4 regions of the Cytobacillus sp. EB106-05-05-XG126 genome follow, and region 1 is predicted to be linked to each of the others. Evidence: riboswitches for the same ligand, from Rfam matches in the RefSeq annotation. Region 1 holds a riboswitch; each other region holds the start of a gene.
The links. A riboswitch is a leader RNA that binds a small molecule or an ion and turns the genes downstream of it on or off. The one in region 1 is predicted to bind S-adenosylmethionine.
Positions count from the first base shown of each region.

Region 2: linked by a shared signal. The riboswitch ahead of AC3WTL_RS20645 (homoserine dehydrogenase) and the one ahead of AC3WTL_RS16165 (methionine ABC transporter ATP-binding protein) in region 1 are both predicted to bind S-adenosylmethionine.
Region 3: linked by a shared signal. The riboswitch ahead of metK (methionine adenosyltransferase) and the one ahead of AC3WTL_RS16165 (methionine ABC transporter ATP-binding protein) in region 1 are both predicted to bind S-adenosylmethionine.
Region 4: linked by a shared signal. The riboswitch ahead of AC3WTL_RS14575 (methionine ABC transporter ATP-binding protein) and the one ahead of AC3WTL_RS16165 (methionine ABC transporter ATP-binding protein) in region 1 are both predicted to bind S-adenosylmethionine.

Region 1 is NZ_JBYTDU010000005.1:51,846-56,313, reverse strand. It holds gene AC3WTL_RS16180 (MFS transporter) at 1-367, shown strand, start outside; gene AC3WTL_RS16175 (SCP2 sterol-binding domain-containing protein) at 512-850, shown strand; SAM riboswitch class I at 902-1,003, shown strand; gene AC3WTL_RS16170 (O-acetylhomoserine aminocarboxypropyltransferase/cysteine synthase family protein) at 1,090-2,406, shown strand; SAM riboswitch class I at 2,547-2,650, shown strand; gene AC3WTL_RS16165 (methionine ABC transporter ATP-binding protein) at 2,802-3,827, shown strand; gene AC3WTL_RS16160 (methionine ABC transporter permease) at 3,820-4,468, shown strand, end outside.
Region 2 is NZ_JBYTDU010000011.1:38,522-42,989, forward strand. It holds gene AC3WTL_RS20635 (general stress protein) at 15-626, opposite strand; gene AC3WTL_RS20640 (NUDIX hydrolase) at 828-1,466, shown strand; SAM riboswitch class I at 1,544-1,645, shown strand; gene AC3WTL_RS20645 (homoserine dehydrogenase) at 1,754-2,971, shown strand; gene AC3WTL_RS20650 (hypothetical protein) at 3,033-3,227, opposite strand; gene AC3WTL_RS20655 (CBO0543 family protein) at 3,366-3,893, opposite strand; gene AC3WTL_RS20660 (DNA-3-methyladenine glycosylase) at 4,037-4,468, opposite strand, start outside.
Region 3 is NZ_JBYTDU010000002.1:9,716-14,183, forward strand. It holds gene pckA (phosphoenolpyruvate carboxykinase (ATP)) at 1-1,442, opposite strand, end outside; gene AC3WTL_RS10585 (thiol-disulfide oxidoreductase DCC family protein) at 1,661-2,035, shown strand; SAM riboswitch class I at 2,141-2,256, shown strand; gene metK (methionine adenosyltransferase) at 2,571-3,767, shown strand; gene asnB (asparagine synthase (glutamine-hydrolyzing)) at 4,063-4,468, shown strand, end outside.
Region 4 is NZ_JBYTDU010000003.1:320,764-325,231, reverse strand. It holds gene AC3WTL_RS14585 (MetQ/NlpA family ABC transporter substrate-binding protein) at 1-522, opposite strand, end outside; gene AC3WTL_RS14580 (methionine ABC transporter permease) at 541-1,191, opposite strand; gene AC3WTL_RS14575 (methionine ABC transporter ATP-binding protein) at 1,181-2,212, opposite strand; SAM riboswitch class I at 2,371-2,472, opposite strand; SAM riboswitch class I at 2,576-2,675, opposite strand; gene AC3WTL_RS14570 (DMT family transporter) at 2,748-3,662, opposite strand; gene pdxR (MocR-like pyridoxine biosynthesis transcription factor PdxR) at 3,794-4,468, shown strand, end outside.

The DNA.
Region 1 (4,468 bases):
GTCACTTCCTTTCCTGCTTTTAACCGCTTATACTGAAAACCTTTGGCTGGCTGCCATTGGCTTTTTGTTCCGGCAGGCGTTGATGAATGCGGGAAATCCTATACAAATGTCATTGATGATGTCAAAGGTAAATGATTCGATGAAAGGACTGGCAAACTCAGTCAATCAGATGGTGTTCAATCTGGGCTGGGCTGTAATGGGCCCGGTTTCAACAGGAATCGTCATGAGATATGGAGATTATTGGGGATATGCACTCGTATTCACCATTACAGCTTCTTTATACTTGATTGGCTCTCTCTACTTTTTCTTTGTATTCAGAGGCTATAAAAAGACAAAAACTGAAGCAGCCTCTGTGAAAATAGTATGATCTGACATATTTCTCGGGAAATGAAAAGGCAATGCCAATTAAACAGGCAATGCCTTTCTGATTTTGTCGAATGAAAAATAAAGGATTAAAGCACTTTATTACTGAATATTAAAGTCAATTGACCCCATTAAAAGAGGTGAGGCTGTGAGGAGTTTACCTGATGTATTTATCCGGGAATTAAAGGCTAAAGGGCATCTTGGATTTTTCTTAAGAAGTTCAAACTTTTCTCTGCTTATTAAGGCGGGAAACACATGCATTCCTTTGAAAATTTCGAATGGGGAAATACAGAAGGCAAGCCGCACCAGCCATTTTGATGTTGAAATCTCGGGATCGGAAGAAGCTGTATTGTCACTGATTACAGGAAAAGTAAAGCTAAGGGATGCCATTTCCCAAAACGAAATAATGCTTGAAACCACTTACAGAAAAAAGTTGCTTCTCGAGTCTTTTTTCTGTTTAGGGAAAATTTCACTGCACAATACTTGACCGTTTTTTTAATAGTATGATAATATCGTTTTAATATTAATTAACTGAATATTCTTATCAAGAGAGGCGGAGGGACTGGCCCAGCGAAGCCCGGCAACCGGTAAAATACACGGTGCTAAATCCAGCAGAGCAGAATGCTCTGGTAGATAAGAAGAGTCGATATAGCCCTCTTCTTATGAAGAGGGTTTTTCTGCTTTTAAGAAATGAAATAAAAACATTTTTATAGAGGAGAGATAGCGATGACGGACAAACAGAAAAATTACCGCTTTGAAACAATTGGAGTACATGGGGGGCTGAAGCCTGACCCTGTAACTGGCGCGAGGGCGGTCCCAATTTATCAGAATAATGCTTATCAGTTCAAAAATACAGATCACGCTGCAGATCTCTTTGCCCTGAAAGAACCGGGATATATTTATAGCAGGATACATAATCCAACTGTCAGTGTGTTTGAGGAAAGAGTGGCCATGCTTGAAGGAGGAGTGGGTGCGCTGGCTCTTGCCAGCGGCCAGTCTGCTATTACACTTGCCATTTTAAATATCGCCGAAGCTGGTGATGAAATTGTAGCCGCATCCAATTTATATGGGGGCACTTATAATTTATTTGCAGTTACACTTCCCAAGTATGGAATAAAGGTAAAACTGGTGGATCCAAAGGATCCGGAAAATTTCCGGAGTGCCATTACAGATAAAACAAAGGCTGTCTTCGCCGAAACAATTGGAAACCCCAGCCTGAAAATCCTGGATATTGAAAAGGTTGCCGCAATTGCCCACGAAAACGGTGTGCCGCTGATTGTCGATAACACTTTTGCTACCCCTTATCTTTGCAGGCCTATTGAACATGGAGCTGACATTGTCATACACTCTGCGACAAAATGGCTGCTCGGCAATGGGACCACAATGGGGGGAGTTATTGTGGACGGCGGAAAATTTGACTGGAATTCTCCTAAGTTTCCGGGCTTTACAGAGCCTGATCCGAGCTACCATGATATTGTCTATAGCGAAGCAATTGGCGAAGCTGCTTATATTATCAAAGCACGGGTACAGCTGTTAAGAGACTTAGGACCTGCAATGAGTGCGCAAAGTGCATTCCAGTTCACACTGGGTCTTGAGACTCTGCATGTGAGAATGAAGGAACATGTTGCCAATACCAAAAAGGTAGTGGAATATTTGGAGGCGCACCCAGCCGTTAATTGGGTGCTCTATCCAGGTCATGAAAACCACCCGGACAAAGACTTGGCAGATAAATATTTGCCAAAAGGAGCCGGGGCAGTGGCTGTATTTGGAATTGCGGGCGGACGAGAGGCTGGAGCCAAGCTGATCAATAGCTTGCAGCTATGGGCACATGTGGCAAATGTCGGGGACGCAAAGAGCCTGATTATCCACCCTGCAAGCACTACTCATCAGCAGCTGGATGAGGAAGGTTTAAAGGCTGCAGGAGTGCCGGAGGACCTGATTCGGATTTCGATCGGCATCGAAAATGCAGAAGATTTAATTGAAGACCTGGAACAGGCGATAGAAGCAGCTGCAGGTCTCACATCGCTAGCTGCAAAAGCGTAAAGGAAAATTTACCATTCACTTTTTTCCGAAAGTTTGAAATTTCATCGTTGACACCTTTTTAATGGCTATGATACGATAGCAAACGTAGTTAAAAAACTGCTTAATTCATTTAAAGTATTAATTTAATATAGAACGTTACGCTCTTATCAAGAGAGGTGGAGGGAAGTGCCCTATGAAGCCCGGCAACCGTCAATTAGTTGAAATGGTGCCAATTCACTCAAAGCATAGCTTTGATAGATGAGAGAAAGGACTAAATTTTTTTATGCCTTTCTGCTCATGTGCAGAAAGGCATTTTTGCTTTTGCGCATGAAAGCCTATATAGAGTGAAGAATAGGGAATAAAAGCAGTCTATTAATTATTATCTGTATCTTTCGATAAAAGAGGTGACTATCACGTTGATTTCCATAAAAGATGTACAGAAGATATTCTCTTCAAAAAACGGTCAGGTAAAAGCAGTTGACGATGTGAACCTGGAGGTAAAAGAAGGAGAAATCTTCGGTGTTATCGGATACAGCGGTGCAGGTAAAAGTACCTTAATCCGCATGCTGAATGGGCTGGAGCTTCCTACCCATGGCAGTGTAACAGTAGCAGGCAATGAGGTTTCAAAGATAAAGGGAAGCAAGCTAAGAAAAGCGCGGCAGGAAATAAGCATGATTTTCCAGCACTTCAACCTGTTATGGTCGAGGACAGTAAGAGAGAATATTGCATTTCCGCTTGAAATCGCATCCGTTTCCCGGCAGGAAAGGCTCAAAAGAGTAGATGAGCTCATTAAACTCGTCGGTCTCGAAGGAAGAGAAGATGCCTATCCTTCCCAGCTTAGCGGGGGTCAAAAGCAAAGAGTTGGGATTGCCAGAGCCCTAGCCAATAATCCAAAAGTGCTGCTTTGTGATGAGGCAACATCTGCCCTTGATCCGCAGACAACAGACTCCATTTTGGAGCTGCTTGTTGACATCAATGAGCGGCTGGGCTTAACCATTGTCCTCATTACACATGAAATGCACGTAATCCGTAAAATTTGCCATCGGGTTGCTGTTATGGAAGGCGGCCGGATTGTGGAAATCGGCCCTGTATTGGATGTCTTTAAGAATCCGAAAGCTGTGATTACAAAGCGTTTTGTCCAGCAGGTGACAGAGCCTGAAGAAACGAAGGAAACAATTGATCATCTGGTCGATTTGTATCCAAAAGGAAAAGTAGTCCAATTAGGATTTGTCGGCGAAGCAGCTGAACAGCCATTGATTACAAACCTGATCCGTCACTTCCAGGTAACTGTTAACATTCTGCAGGGGAAGATCTCCCAGACGCAGAATGGCTCCTACGGTACCCTATTCATCCATGTTGATGGAGAAGCAGAGGAAGTTGCAAAAGCGATTGAATTTATCCATTCTCAGCAGGTGGGCGTGGAGGTGATTTCCAATGCTTAATGAATGGTTTCCAAATGTGAAATGGGACTCCATGTGGGAAGCTACTGTGGAAACTCTCTATATGACAGCTATTTCTGTTATTGCAACGTTTATTTTAGGAGCGATTTTGGGGCTGCTGCTCTTTTTGACCTCAAAGGGGAATATCTGGGAAAATGCAGCAATCAATAAAATTATCTCTGCGTTCGTCAATATTTTCCGTTCGATTCCATTTATTATCCTTATTGTATTACTGATTCCATTTACGAAGTTTTTGCTTGGGACAATGATTGGGGAGGATGCAGCATTGCCTGCATTAATTATTGGTGCTGCCCCGTTTTATGCCCGAATGGTGGAAATCGGCTTGAGGGAAATTGACAAAGGGGTAATTGAAGCGGCCAAGTCAATGGGCGCAAAAACAAGCACGATTATCTGGAAGGTTCTGCTTCCGGAATCAATGCCCGCCCTTGTTTCGGGAATAACCGTGACAGCTATCGCGCTGGTTGGCTACACAGCCATGGCTGGTGTAATCGGCGCCGGGGGTCTAGGAAATCTGGCTTATCTGGAAGGATTCCAGCGGAGCCGAAGTGATGTAACGCTTATGGCGACAGTCATTATTCTAATCATCGTATTTATCATCCAGTTTATTGGAGATATCATTACAA
Region 2 (4,468 bases), on a different contig from region 1:
TCAGGGGGCTGCTGCTATTTAAGCCTGTCCTTTGTAAGCACTTCTTCCCGATTTACTTCACCACTGGTTTTCACCTCTGCTGAAGTATGTGAATGCTGTACACGACTGGAATTATCGTTGACACAGCATGTATCAGCGGATTTATCTGCCAGTGTTTTGATATCCGATTCATGGACAACCTCCCGGGCTGAAGCACTCTCCATATATCCTTCAGAGTTTTCGGCAGTGATTCTCTGGTTGTCCTGAGTGGAGTTTGGATATTTCCCATAATAGTCAGCGATTAAAACATACTTTCCGTCAAAAACCATGCCTGCGTATTGATCCAGGTCATGTTCATCAAACCGTGTACCATCTTTTTTATCGGGATCAATTCCTGAACTTGTGGCAGGGTCTTCTCCCATGAAAAGAGCTTTAACAGAATCAAGAAAGCGCTGATTGCCCAGCTCCTGGGAACCGACTATTCGCAAGTTCACTCCGTAATTGTCTGCAAAGCTCTCAAGATTTGCGCCATCCTTTGAGACGATCACGAGATTTTCCTTCTGATATCCATTTGACCCTGCACCTTCAATGGCTTCTTTAAGCTCTTGCTGTGTATCGTATCCGCCTATTAATATATTCTTCTTCATATTTTTCACTCCCAGTGTATTATGATATTTTTTTATTTTCCCTGATTTGCAGGCGGAGAAACGTTCTTTTACTTTTGAAGTCAGGATGCAATAGCATATAGTCCGTATTTGGCACAAGCCATAAAAATTAATAAAACTCAAAGAATACAGTATGATAAAGAGATAATAACTGAATTGAATTGCTGCTGGAGGTGGGCAGATATGGAGATTGAGAAACTGACTAAAAGGTTAAGGAACAGAACCCCAATCATTTTGGGGAGTGAGCGATTTTCGAAGTTCGCTATTTTGCTTCCGCTGGTTGAAATCAATAATGAGGTACATGTCCTATTTGAAGTACGTTCACTAAAAATGAGAAGGCAGCCTGGGGAGGTATGTTTCCCCGGCGGAAGGATAGATCCGGAAGATAGGGATGAAGAGCATACGGCCATCCGTGAAACCTCTGAGGAACTCGGTGTGGGCGATGACAGCATCACAAATGTTTCCCCGCTGGATTACATGATTTCCTTCGGTCAAATTATTTACCCTTATGCAGGCATTATCCAAAACCCAGACAAGATTGTGCCGAACCCTGATGAAGTAGAAGAGGTTTTTACTGTGCCTCTGTCATTTCTGAAAAAAGTAAAACCGGAAACGTATCACGTGAATTTTAAGGTAGAGCCAGAAGAAAATTTCCCTTTTGATTTGATTGCCGGAGGTGAAAATTACAATTGGCAGACAAGAAGAGCGGAAGAGGTATTTTACTATTTCCAGGATAAGGTCATCTGGGGGCTGACTGCCAGAATTCTTAAGCATTTTCTTGAGATCATAACGGAAGATTTCAATGAAAGTGAAAGCGTCTGAAGAAAATAATTTTTCAAAAAAGGTTGACGCAGACCTGATAAATGTTTATGATTCATATAAATTGAATACTTAGAAACTTCTTATCAAGAGAGGCGGAGGGACTGACCCTATGAAGCCTCGGCAACCAGCATTCATGCACGGTGCCAAATTCAGAGGAATACATTTTCCGAAGATAAGAAGGCGGAATGAACGGAATATTAATTCAAACCCCTTCTTGTCTGTAATGGACGGAAGGGGTTTTTTGTTTTTACGGCGGCTTTATAAATTTTATCAAGGGGGAATAAATAATGTCAGCGATAACGATCGGGCTATTGGGGTTTGGAACTGTAGGAAAAGGAGTGTATGAAACAATCAGAAAGCATCAGGAAAGGCTTCAGGCGATACTTGGGAAAGAAGTGAAGGTTTCAGCTATCCTGGTCAAAAATGTGAATAAACATTCTTTGCCTGATGAAGAGGTGCTTTTAACAGATGACTTTCAGGATATTATTGAGCTTCCAAAGCTTGATGTCGTAATTGATGCCATTGTTGGCAGGGAGCCGGGCTATACGTATCTGCGCCAGGCCATATCGAGAGGATGCCACGTCATTACAGCGAATAAAGAGATGTTTGCATTTCATGGAAGTGAGCTTGCGAGGCTGGCAAAAGAAAAGAATGTATCACTGGGATTTGAAGCAACAGTCGGCGGCGGAATCCCCATCATTCAGACCATCAGGCAGCTGCTGAATGCCAACAGGATCGAACGGATTGAAGGAATTTTAAATGGCACATCCAATTTCATTTTGACAAGTATGCGCGAGGAGAACGTATCATTTGAAGAAGCATTGAAAATCGCTCAGGAAAAAGGCTATGCAGAAGCCGATCCTAAAAACGATATCGAAGGATATGACGCCTTTTACAAAGCAGTTGTTCTGAGCGAGCTTGTATTCGGGAAAGCGCCGGAACAGGAATACTCTGTAAGAGAAGGCATTACTGATATTACGATTGAACAAATCCGTTTGGCTGATTCGCTGGGGCTGAAATTTAAACATATAGCATCAATTCAGAAGGAAAAAGATTCTGTCCGCTGTACAGTAAAGCCGGTCCTGACAGGAGAATCTCATCCTTTATACAGAGTAGAAGGCGTGCAGAATGCCGTTTCAATCGATGCGGATATTGTCGGAAATATCAGTTTGCAGGGACCTGGAGCAGGCATGTTCCCGACAGCGAGTGCGATTATTGAAGATCTGATTCATGTGGGCAAAGCCGATTTACCTTCAGTATTTGAGGAAGCTGGATCGGAAGAAAATGTTCCTGAACAGCCGCTCTGGGTTATATTGGGTGATGCTGAAGGATATGAATTCCCTGAGGGAGTTGAAATCGCCAGCAAAGTGTCAGAACAGGCCCTGATCGTTAAGGGAGCTGCAGAAGCTGTGTCATTATTAGACAAATCCGGTTTGAAGGCTTATCAAGTGCTTGGAGATTATGCAGTCACGGCAGGGAAGTATAAGCAGGTACAGCCGGTCTAAAAAACAGAAGGGGCAAGCCTTTGAGCTGCCCCTCCTGAAGTATGTTTAGAGATGGTGGATACTAAGCCTGCTGTTTATTAAATAAAGGATTATTTAATCCGGAATACAGGTCTTTAACATGAACTGTTACTATCTTAGCGCCAATCTGGACATGGACCATATTATCAAAAACAGCTGTTACCAGGCCGTTTAATGAAACATTCGCACCAATATTTAGATCTTTGCCGGGAGATTTAACATTTTTCTTGTTTGCCATCGTAACACCATCCCATTCCAATTTATTGAAACTTATACATAGAATATTGCCTTTTTATAGTAAAATAAACGCTTTAATAAAAAAAGTCCAGTAAAATAGCTTGTTTTTTTATCGACAAATTGCAATGAAATTAGACACTTATCTAAAAACAGCAGATGGTACGTTGAACTGCCTCCATAGGAAGAGGATGAAAAGAATGGACAGTCCCCATGCGGCAGCTGGCCGCTTGTGGTGCACCCAAAGGATGGTAAACATAACAGCATTGAAAAGAATCGACCATTTTAAACTCCAGCCATTATCGTACTTTATCAAATTTAATTTGATGTCAACAACCTCATTTACAGTATAGAGAAGGACCCAGCCTAAAATATAAAGCAGTTTCTTAATAAGTTTGCCACCAGGAAATCTGTATAAATAGATCAAAATGGTTACCGGATACTTTACAGCCATTATGGAAAAACTGACATGGGTATTTGTAAGATTCACCTTCTCATCGACCCCCTGTGGATCATATGTCCACATCGGATAAAAGTCTGAGAGCAGATATAAATATAAAAAGTCCCCTAATATGTAAAAAAGGATGGTGGGATAATACATTTTCCAATTTCTCCAGTCACCCCACTTCCATAGAGCGAAAATCCACAAAAAAGCATAAAGAGCATTCATCCATTCACCTCTTCCCAGAGCGCACAGTTATTCCTATCCTATCCAATTTAAGAAAAAATAAAAAAACTAAGCAGGTTAAGACAAATAAATAACCGGAAAACCCAATCAGAAGGGGGCTTTCCGGTTGCTTTTTTACATAGCTGTTATTTTCTGTTCCGTGATACATAAGGACTATCCGCCATCCAGAATCTCCAGGGATAATCCCGTGCTTCACCGGAATTATCAATGCCTATTCGTTTTCCCCGTTTGATTTCCCCGGGAGGGATTCCTTTAGCAATCATTAGAGGAGGGCTGGTAAAATGGCGGCCATAATCATCTATTGTTATATCAAGGGCTTTAGTTAATTTACCGGGACCATTAGTGAGGTTTTTAAGATCTTCCATCTTACGTCTTTTCTTCATTAACTCAAGTCCTTCGACAGGTTCAATCCCTCTGATCAATACAGCTTCCGGCTTTTCTTTTGGGCCGCTTACCACATTAACAAGGCAATGGGTATGCATCACATAAGTGTAGACAAAACCGGGTTCATTGAACATGATCTCGGTCCTTTTTGTTCTCCTGTTTCCAAAGCTGTG
Region 3 (4,468 bases), on a different contig from region 1:
TCATCAGGCACTCCTGTCACGTGCTGAGGAATTTCCAGACCGAAAATTTCATCCTTGATTGTTTCTACGTTGTTTAGTTCGCCTTCGAGTGCTGCTTCCACCATAGCACGGGTGTAGGCAAGCTTCATGCGTTCGCCGACTCCATACTCTCCGCCAGTCCATCCTGTGTTTACAAGGAAGACTTTTGCGTTATGCTCATCGATTTTCTCGCCAAGCATTTCAGCATAACGATTTGCAGGAAGCGGAAGGAAAGGTGATCCAAAGCATGTAGAGAACGTTGCCTGCGGTGATGTAATGCCGCGCTCAGTTCCTGCAAGCTTGGATGTATAGCCGCTTAAGAAATGGTACATTGCCTGCTCTTTTGACAGTTTAGAGATTGGAGGCAATACGCCAAATGCGTCAGCTGTTAAGAATACGATTGTATTAGGGTGTCCGGCAATGCTTGGGTCAACGATATTATCGATGGCCTGAAGCTGGTATGCCGCACGTGTATTTTCAGTTAAAGTGCTGTCATCGTAATCTGCAACCCGGGTTTCGCTGTTTACCACCACATTTTCCAGCACAGCTCCAAAGCGGATTGCATCAAAAATTTGCGGTTCTTTTTCACGGGATAAGTTGATGCATTTCGCGTAGCATCCGCCCTCAATATTGAAGACTCCATTCGCAGACCAGCCATGCTCGTCATCACCGATCAGCTTGCGGTTCGGATCTGCAGATAAAGTTGTTTTTCCAGTTCCGGATAAGCCAAAGAATAAAGCCACATCACCTTCACGTCCAACGTTTGCTGAACAGTGCATCGGAAGGATTCCGTTTTCAGGAAGCATATAGTTCATAACAGAGAAGATTGACTTTTTCATTTCTCCTGCATATTCTGTTCCGCCAATTAAAACAGTGCGGCGCTCGAATGAAATGATAATGAATGTTTCGGACTTTGTGCCGTCAACAGCAGGGTCTGCTTTGAAATTTGGAGCAGAAATGACTGTGAACTCTGCTTGATGATCCAATAGCTCGTCTTCTGCCGGGCGAATGAATAACTGGTGTGCAAAAAGGTTATGCCAGGCATATTCATTGATCACCTGGATAGGCATGCGGTGTTTTTTATCAGCACCTGCGAAGCCTTTGAAAACAAATACTTCTTCTTTTTCTTTTAAGTAATTGATTACTTTATTATAAAGATTAGAGAATGCTTCTTCAGAGATTGGCTGGTTTACGCTGCCCCAGTCCATTTTATCTTTATTTGATGCTTCTTCAACAATGTATTTATCTTTAGGGGAACGCCCTGTATACTTTCCTGTGGTAGCGCGTACAGCCCCAGTGGAAGTAAGGGACCCTTCATTGCGGTTTAAAACTTTTTCCACAAGCTGAGGAACGGATAATTGCACTTGAATGTTGCTGCCATTTAATAATTCACTCAATTCGTTTGATATGCTTACAGAGTTCATCTGATGAATACCTTCCTTTTTCCCGATTTTTTTATGAAAGTGATTACATCTCGAAATTAGTATAACACATTGAAATGATTAGTCTATACTATTACGAAACTTTTTTGTCTCTGTTATTAAATTGTCACAATTGGACAAGTAATCCACTTTAATCGCCTTATAACCGATATATGCTATTATAGAAGAAAGTGTTAATTTTACCATGGGACTGATCTAAAATGAAGACAATTGCCCTATATGATGGAACATGCTCTTTATGCAAGGAAACAAAGAGAATCCTTAAAAAACTCGATTGGCTGAATAAAGTGGAGTGGATTTCCCTGCAGGAATATGAAAAAGAGCCTGGGTCTATCTCATTTTCCAGACACGATTTGCGGAGGGAGCTTCATATTATTACCCCCTCCGGCAGCGTGATAAAGGGGTACTATGCGGTAAGGAGACTGCTGTTCCTCTTTCCTGCATCCTTTTTCATCAGCATCTTTTTATATGTACCATTCACTGCAATTCTCGGTGATCCGGTATACAAATGGATTGCGAAAAACAGGCAAAAATTTCTAAAGAAAAAGTGTGACGATGGAAGCTGTTCTCTGTAAGGGGGAAGCTTACATTTTTAAGCCGAAATTTAACGGTGAAAAATAATCAAAATCTGTTGACATGGTTCGATAAAATACGGTATGATTCAACCTTGAACGGATACTCTCTTATCCCGAGCTGGTGGAGGGACAGGCCCTATGAAACCCAGCAACCTGCTAAAGGCAATAATCAGCAAAGGTGCTAACCTGACGCAAGGACGTAATTCCTTGAACGATAAGAGTGAAAGGCGCGAATCGATTTGCTTTCAACCTTTTCACTAATGAGAAGGTTTTTTATTTTGCACAGGCAATGGGATGAACGGCTTTTGGAATGTACTATTTATGTGAGTTTTTGGCATGCTTATGAATCATGGATACCTGGCATTCTTGCCGGCGCTGTCTATTTTTCTAATAAAAACTCCATGTTTATTTCATACTACTAAGGGAATGAGTTCCGTATCAAACAGAGATCCATGAAATGACAGGGAAAAATTATTTTTCCGCTTCCCCATTTCTTATTTCTCGCTCAATTTTCTATTTATAAGGAGGAAGCCAGATGTCAACAAAACGTCGTTTGTTTACTTCTGAATCAGTTACTGAAGGTCATCCGGATAAAATCTGTGACCAAATTTCTGATGCAATCTTAGATGCGATTTTAGCTAAAGATGCGAATGCCCGTGTTGCTGCAGAGACTTCTGTAACAACTGGACTTGTATTAGTTGCAGGTGAAATCACAACATCTACATACGTAGATATTCCAAAAATCGTTCGTGAAACGGTAAAAGAAATCGGTTATACCCGTGCTAAATATGGTTTCGATTCAGAAACATGTGCAGTTTTAACTTCCATTGATGAGCAGTCTGCAGATATCGCAATGGGTGTTGACCAGGCACTTGAAGCACGCGAAGGGCAAATGAGCGATCAGGAAATCGAAGCAATCGGTGCAGGAGACCAGGGCTTAATGTTCGGTTTTGCCTGCAACGAAACGAAGGAGCTTATGCCTCTTCCGATTTCTTTGGCACATAAACTTTCCCGCCGCCTGACTGAAGTTCGTAAAGAAGAGATCCTTCCTTACCTTCGTCCGGATGGAAAAACTCAGGTAACGGTTGAGTATGATGAAAATGACAAGCCTGTCCGAATTGACACAATCGTTATTTCTACTCAGCATCACCCTGAAATCAGCCTGGAGCAAATCCAGCGCAACCTGAAGGAACATGTTATTAACCCGGTTGTTCCAAAAGAACTAATCGATGAGAATACAAAGTACTTCATCAACCCGACTGGACGTTTTGTTATCGGCGGACCTCAAGGGGATGCTGGTCTGACTGGACGCAAAATCATTGTTGATACCTACGGCGGATATGCACGCCATGGCGGCGGCGCTTTCTCCGGCAAGGATCCTACGAAGGTTGACCGCTCTGCTGCATATGCCGCACGTTATGTTGCGAAGAACATTGTAGCAGCCGGTTTGGCAGAAAAAGTGGAAGTTCAGCTTGCTTATGCAATCGGTGTGGCACAGCCTGTTTCAATTTCTGTTGATACATTTGGAACCGGTAAAGTGGATGAAGATGTATTAGTTGATTTAGTAAGAAAGCATTTTGATCTTCGCCCTGCAGGAATTATTAACATGCTTGGCCTTCGCCGCCCAATTTACAAGCAGACAGCTGCTTACGGACATTTCGGACGTACAGATGTTGACCTTCCTTGGGAGCGTACTGACAAGGCAGAAATTCTTCGTTCTGAAGCTGAATAATAAATTTAAAAGTGGGAGTTGCATTTACTATGTAACTCCCGCTTATTTTTTTGCGTCTTTATACATATAGGGTGATAATTCACTTTTCGGTCTTTATGCTCTTTAGTCGTTTATAATTATATGTTATCGTTTAAACTTCGGATAATGGCTTAATTTTCCGCACATATTTTTTTTATAATCCACGTGCTAATTATAAATGATTAGTGGTAGTATTATAGGGTATGTTTTCTAAGACAAAGAGCCGTTAAGGCTATATCTAAATATCGAGAATAGAATGGAGTAGGTGACGTACATAATGTGTGGTTTTATTGGTTGTGTACATGAAAAAGCACAAAATTACCGTGACGCAGATAAAGAACAATTTCAAAATATGAATGATATCATTACACACCGGGGTCCGGATGACTCAGGATACTATTTTGATGATCATATTCAATTTGGCTTCCGCCGGCTTAGCATTATCGATATTGAAAGCGGACACCAGCCGCTGACTTACGAGAATGAGCGTTATTGGATTATCTTTAATGGTGAAATCTACAACTATGTGGAACTACGTGAAGAACTTCTCAAAGCTGGCTTAAGGTTTGAAACAAGCTCAGATACAGAAGTCATCATTGCCCTTTACAGCCATATGAAAGAAAAAGCTGTTGAAAAATTGCGCGGTATGTTTGCGTTTGTCATATGGGATAAACAGGAGCAGT
Region 4 (4,468 bases), on a different contig from region 1:
AAGGTTCTTCTTGTTTTCAACGATTTTATTTAAGTCCAGATTTCCGTCATAGTCCTCGGATAATTTGATCAGGCCGGCTTCCTCCAGTAAAAGAAGGGCTCTTCCGCCATTAGAAGCATCATTTGGAATGGCGATCTTGCCGCCTTCCGGAATGTCTTCTACAGATTTTACTTTCTCAGAATAAAGACCCATTGGTGCTAAAACAGTTGTCGCAATCGGTGTAAGATCCATATTATGCTCTTTAATAAAAGTGTCGAAATAAGCGACTGTCTGGAATGCATTTACATCAAGATCACCTTCTGCAAGGGCAACGTTTGGCTGTACATAATCAGAGAATGTAACAACCTCAATTTCAATGCCTTCCTTTTCAGCTTTTTCTGCAATAAAGTCCCAGATGCGTGTATCTGATCCGCTGACACCCAATTTAACCTTCTTAGTTTCTTCTCCGCCAGTTGTGCTTGAGCATGCCGCAGTGAACACAGCCAATGCTAAAATAATGAATGATAAAAATAGTTTTTTCATGATGTGTTTCCTCCTAAGTTATCTTCTTCTGATTTTTTTGGATAAAATATTTCCGAATGACTGCAGGCCTTGAACCATGACCACTAAGATTGCAACGGTAATCAGCATGACGGTTGTATCGAATCGCTGATAGCCGTATGTAATGGCAAGGTCACCAAGGCCGCCGCCTCCGACTGCCCCGGCCATGGCTGATGCTCCGACCAGACCAATTGTCGCAATAGTGAAGCCTAATACCAGCGAACTGAGTGCTTCCGGAATCAGGAATTTAAGGATAATCTGTCCCGGTGTCGCTCCCATTGCTTCTGCCGCTTCAATGACTCCCGGATCAACCTCAAGCAATGAATTTTCTATTAATCTCGCAATGTATGGTCCTGCATAAAAGACGAGCGGCACTACGGCTGCAGCAGTTCCAATCGATGTTCCGACAATCATTCTGGTGATTGGGATGATCGCTACCATTAAAATGATGAATGGGACTGATCTGAAAATATTAATAATGCTGTTTATGATGTTAAAAACAACGGTGTTTTCCAGCAGATGCCCTTTCCTTGTCACAACAAGCAAAATCCCAAGCGGCAGTCCGATAAGAGCTGAAAACAGCAATGAGAATGCCACCATTTGGACCGTTTCGATTAAGGCTTCGATGATTTTTTCCTGGTTAACTAGCACGTGATGTCACTTCCTTTATTGAAACTTTTTCCTGGCTGATGTACTGAATAGCACGCCTGATTTCACTGTCCGGACCCTGGAATTCGACAATCAGGTTGCCAAATGGTGTTCCCTGTAATTCAGTAATATTTCCAAACAGGACGTTGAAGTCGATATTAAACTTTTTGGCGACCTGAGAAAGCAGCGGCTGCCCGGCAGAGTTTCCGACAAAGTTGATTCTGAATACCTTTTGAAGCCCCTGCTGTTTTTCAATTACTTGCTTAATGGAGTCAGGTATTTGATCATTCATAACCGTGCTGACAAAGTTTTTCGCTGTTTGTGTTTTTGGTGAAGAAAAGACATTGAAGACGGTTCCTTCTTCAATAATTTTTCCTGCTTCGATGACAGCGACACGGTCACAGATTTCCCTGATTACAGACATTTCATGGGTAATGATCAGAATGGTAATGTTGTATTCTTTATTTATTTTTTTCAGCAGCTGCAGGATCGAGCTGGTAGTCTGCGGATCCAGAGCTGAAGTAGCTTCATCACATAATAGAATGGAAGGCTGGGTTGCCAGCGCCCTGGCGATTCCGATCCGCTGCTTTTGCCCGCCTGACAGCTGATCGGGATAACTGTTCGCCTTGTCGGCAAGCCCCACGAATTCTAATAGTTCATGGACACGCTTTTTGATTTTATCTTTAGGGATCTTAGCCAGTGTGAGCGGCATCGCCACATTGGCAAACACGGTTTTGGAGTTTAAAAGGTTAAAATGCTGAAAAACCATCCCGATGTTTCTTTTCACTTCACGAATTTCTCTTACAGATAAAGCCGTCAGATCATGTCCGCTGACAATGACCTTTCCTGAAGTCGGCTTCTCCAGCCAATTGACACAGCGGATCAAAGAACTCTTTCCCGCACCGCTGAAGCCGATCACCCCGAAAATTTCACCCTTATTAATCTTTAAATCTATTCCATCCAGAGCAGCTACCTGCTGACCTCCGCTTTCATAGACCTTCTTTAAATTCTGAAACTCTATCATGCAGCATCTCTCCTTTGATGGTGTCAGGTACCAATACCACTTAAATGAACTGGTATAGGTGCCTGTCACCTTTTGTTATCTAATTATTCCTATGCGAAAACTAAGAATTATATCCTGAAATTTACCCCTTCCGCCAGAAGAGGTTTTTTGAAATCCTCTCCTTATCTTCCAGGCTATTCGCCTGCTGGATTTGGCACAGTGCAGTCTGCCTGCTGCCGAAGCTTCATTGGGCCAGGTCCCTCTGCTTCTCTCGATAAGAATTATTCATATGTTTATGAATAGAATCTTGATGTAGTATTTTTCCGCATAAAACAAAAACCCTCTTCTAAAGAAAGAAGAGGGCAGCATTTATCAATGGTCCTCTTCTTATCTTTCAAGCAATGCTTGCTGGATTTGGCACGGTACACTTTTGTCCGCTGCCGAGGTGTCATAGGGCCAGTCCCTCAACCTCTCTTGATAAGAAGATTTTTACTATGCGGTTGTTAATATGTTTATTACTTTACCATCTTAAAGAAAAGGATGTCAATCATATTTTTCAAATATTTTCACTTGATTCATTTTCATAAATTTCAGTAACTTCTTTAGAGCTATCTTTTCGGTGAATAATCACCACACCCGCTAGAGCGATCATCCCACCCACAATGGATAACATAGCTGGCACCTCCCCCAGCCAAATCCACGCAATGACAAACGCCATTACTGGAGTCAGATATAGAGAGCTCACCGCTTCAGACGCCCCCCCTATGGATGCAAGAAAAGCCAGGGCAATATATGGAATTACCGTCGGAAAAATCCCCAAATAGAGGACACTTAAAGTGGATTCGGCCGAAGCATGAAAGATCTCATTTCCGAGCCCGGGAAGATAAACCAGCATTAAAGCAGTCCCTGCCCATACCGTATACAATGTAAATGACAAAAATCCGTATTTATTAAAATATTTAGTCTGAAATACGAAATAGATGCTTTCTGAAATGGAAGCAAGGAGGACGAATAAAATACCGGTTTGGATCACAAACCCGCCTCCTGTACCAAGCGATATTAGTGCGGCACCCGCAAAACTGACAGCGGAACCAGTCCACCTTGCTCTTCCAAACCTTTCCCTTAAAAATAAAGCAGCCAAAGCAGCCGAAAAGATTGGAGTCATTGAGACAATCAAGCTTGCCGGTCCGGCGCTTACTGTTTTTTCTCCCATATTCAGTGCTGTATGATAAACCGTAAAACCAAGGAATCCCAGCATAAAAATAGCAGGAAGATCCCTTATATCCGGGAGGCGCACCTTCTTTACCAGTGCGAAGACACCAAGTGCAATAGAGCCAATTAATAGCCTGAAAAGGGCAAGGTGTTCCGGGGAGTACGATTCAAGCCCAGCCCGGATTCCCGGGAATGCGGATGCCCAGAGAATGATAATAGAACTATGCGCCCCGATAATCATAAATTTTTTATTTGCCATCTTCATCCCCCTTATCAGCATTTCCAGCCATTATCAGTGCTGCTTTTCAGGATAATCAATAACTGATACAATGTCCTCAACCAATTAGAAAAGAATTTTGCCAGCCAATTTTCATAAAGGCGGTTATATGGATGGATAAAGCACAATTGCCAAAATATCAGCAAGTTATGGAAACGATTAAAGGAAAGATATCCAAAGGAGAATGGCCAATCGGAAGTAAAATTCCAAGCCAGCGGAAACTGGCTGAAGAGTTTGGAGTAAACCGAAGCACCATTATCACTGCTCTGGAAGAACTTGCAGCAGATGGATTACTAGAGGGGAAAACAGGGGTTGGCACTAAGGTTATTAATAATACATGGACTCTGCTCGCTTCAAGGCAGTCTGCCAGCTGGAGTGAGTATATCGATACAGGGATACACAGAGCCAGCGAAAAAATTGTTCAGGAAATTAATGACTTAGAAAATGACCCCGCTTTTATACAGCTCAGCAAAGGAGAGCTTTCCCCAGAAATTTTCCCTGTACAAACAATGCAGAAAGTTCTAAAGGAAGCTGCTGATGAATTGAGTGAACTCGGTTATGAGGAACCAAAAGGGTTTTTGCCATTAAGACAGGCAGTCAGTGAGTATTTGGCAGCATCCGGAATCTTCACTTCTCCTTCCTCGATACTTATTGTTTCGGGAGGGCTGCAGGCACTGCAGCTTGTTTCACTCGGACTTGTGCAAAGAGGGGCACCCGTATTTCTGGAAAAGCCCTCTTACCTATATTCTTTACAGCTTTTCCGGTCTTCTGGCATGAATTTAAAAGGA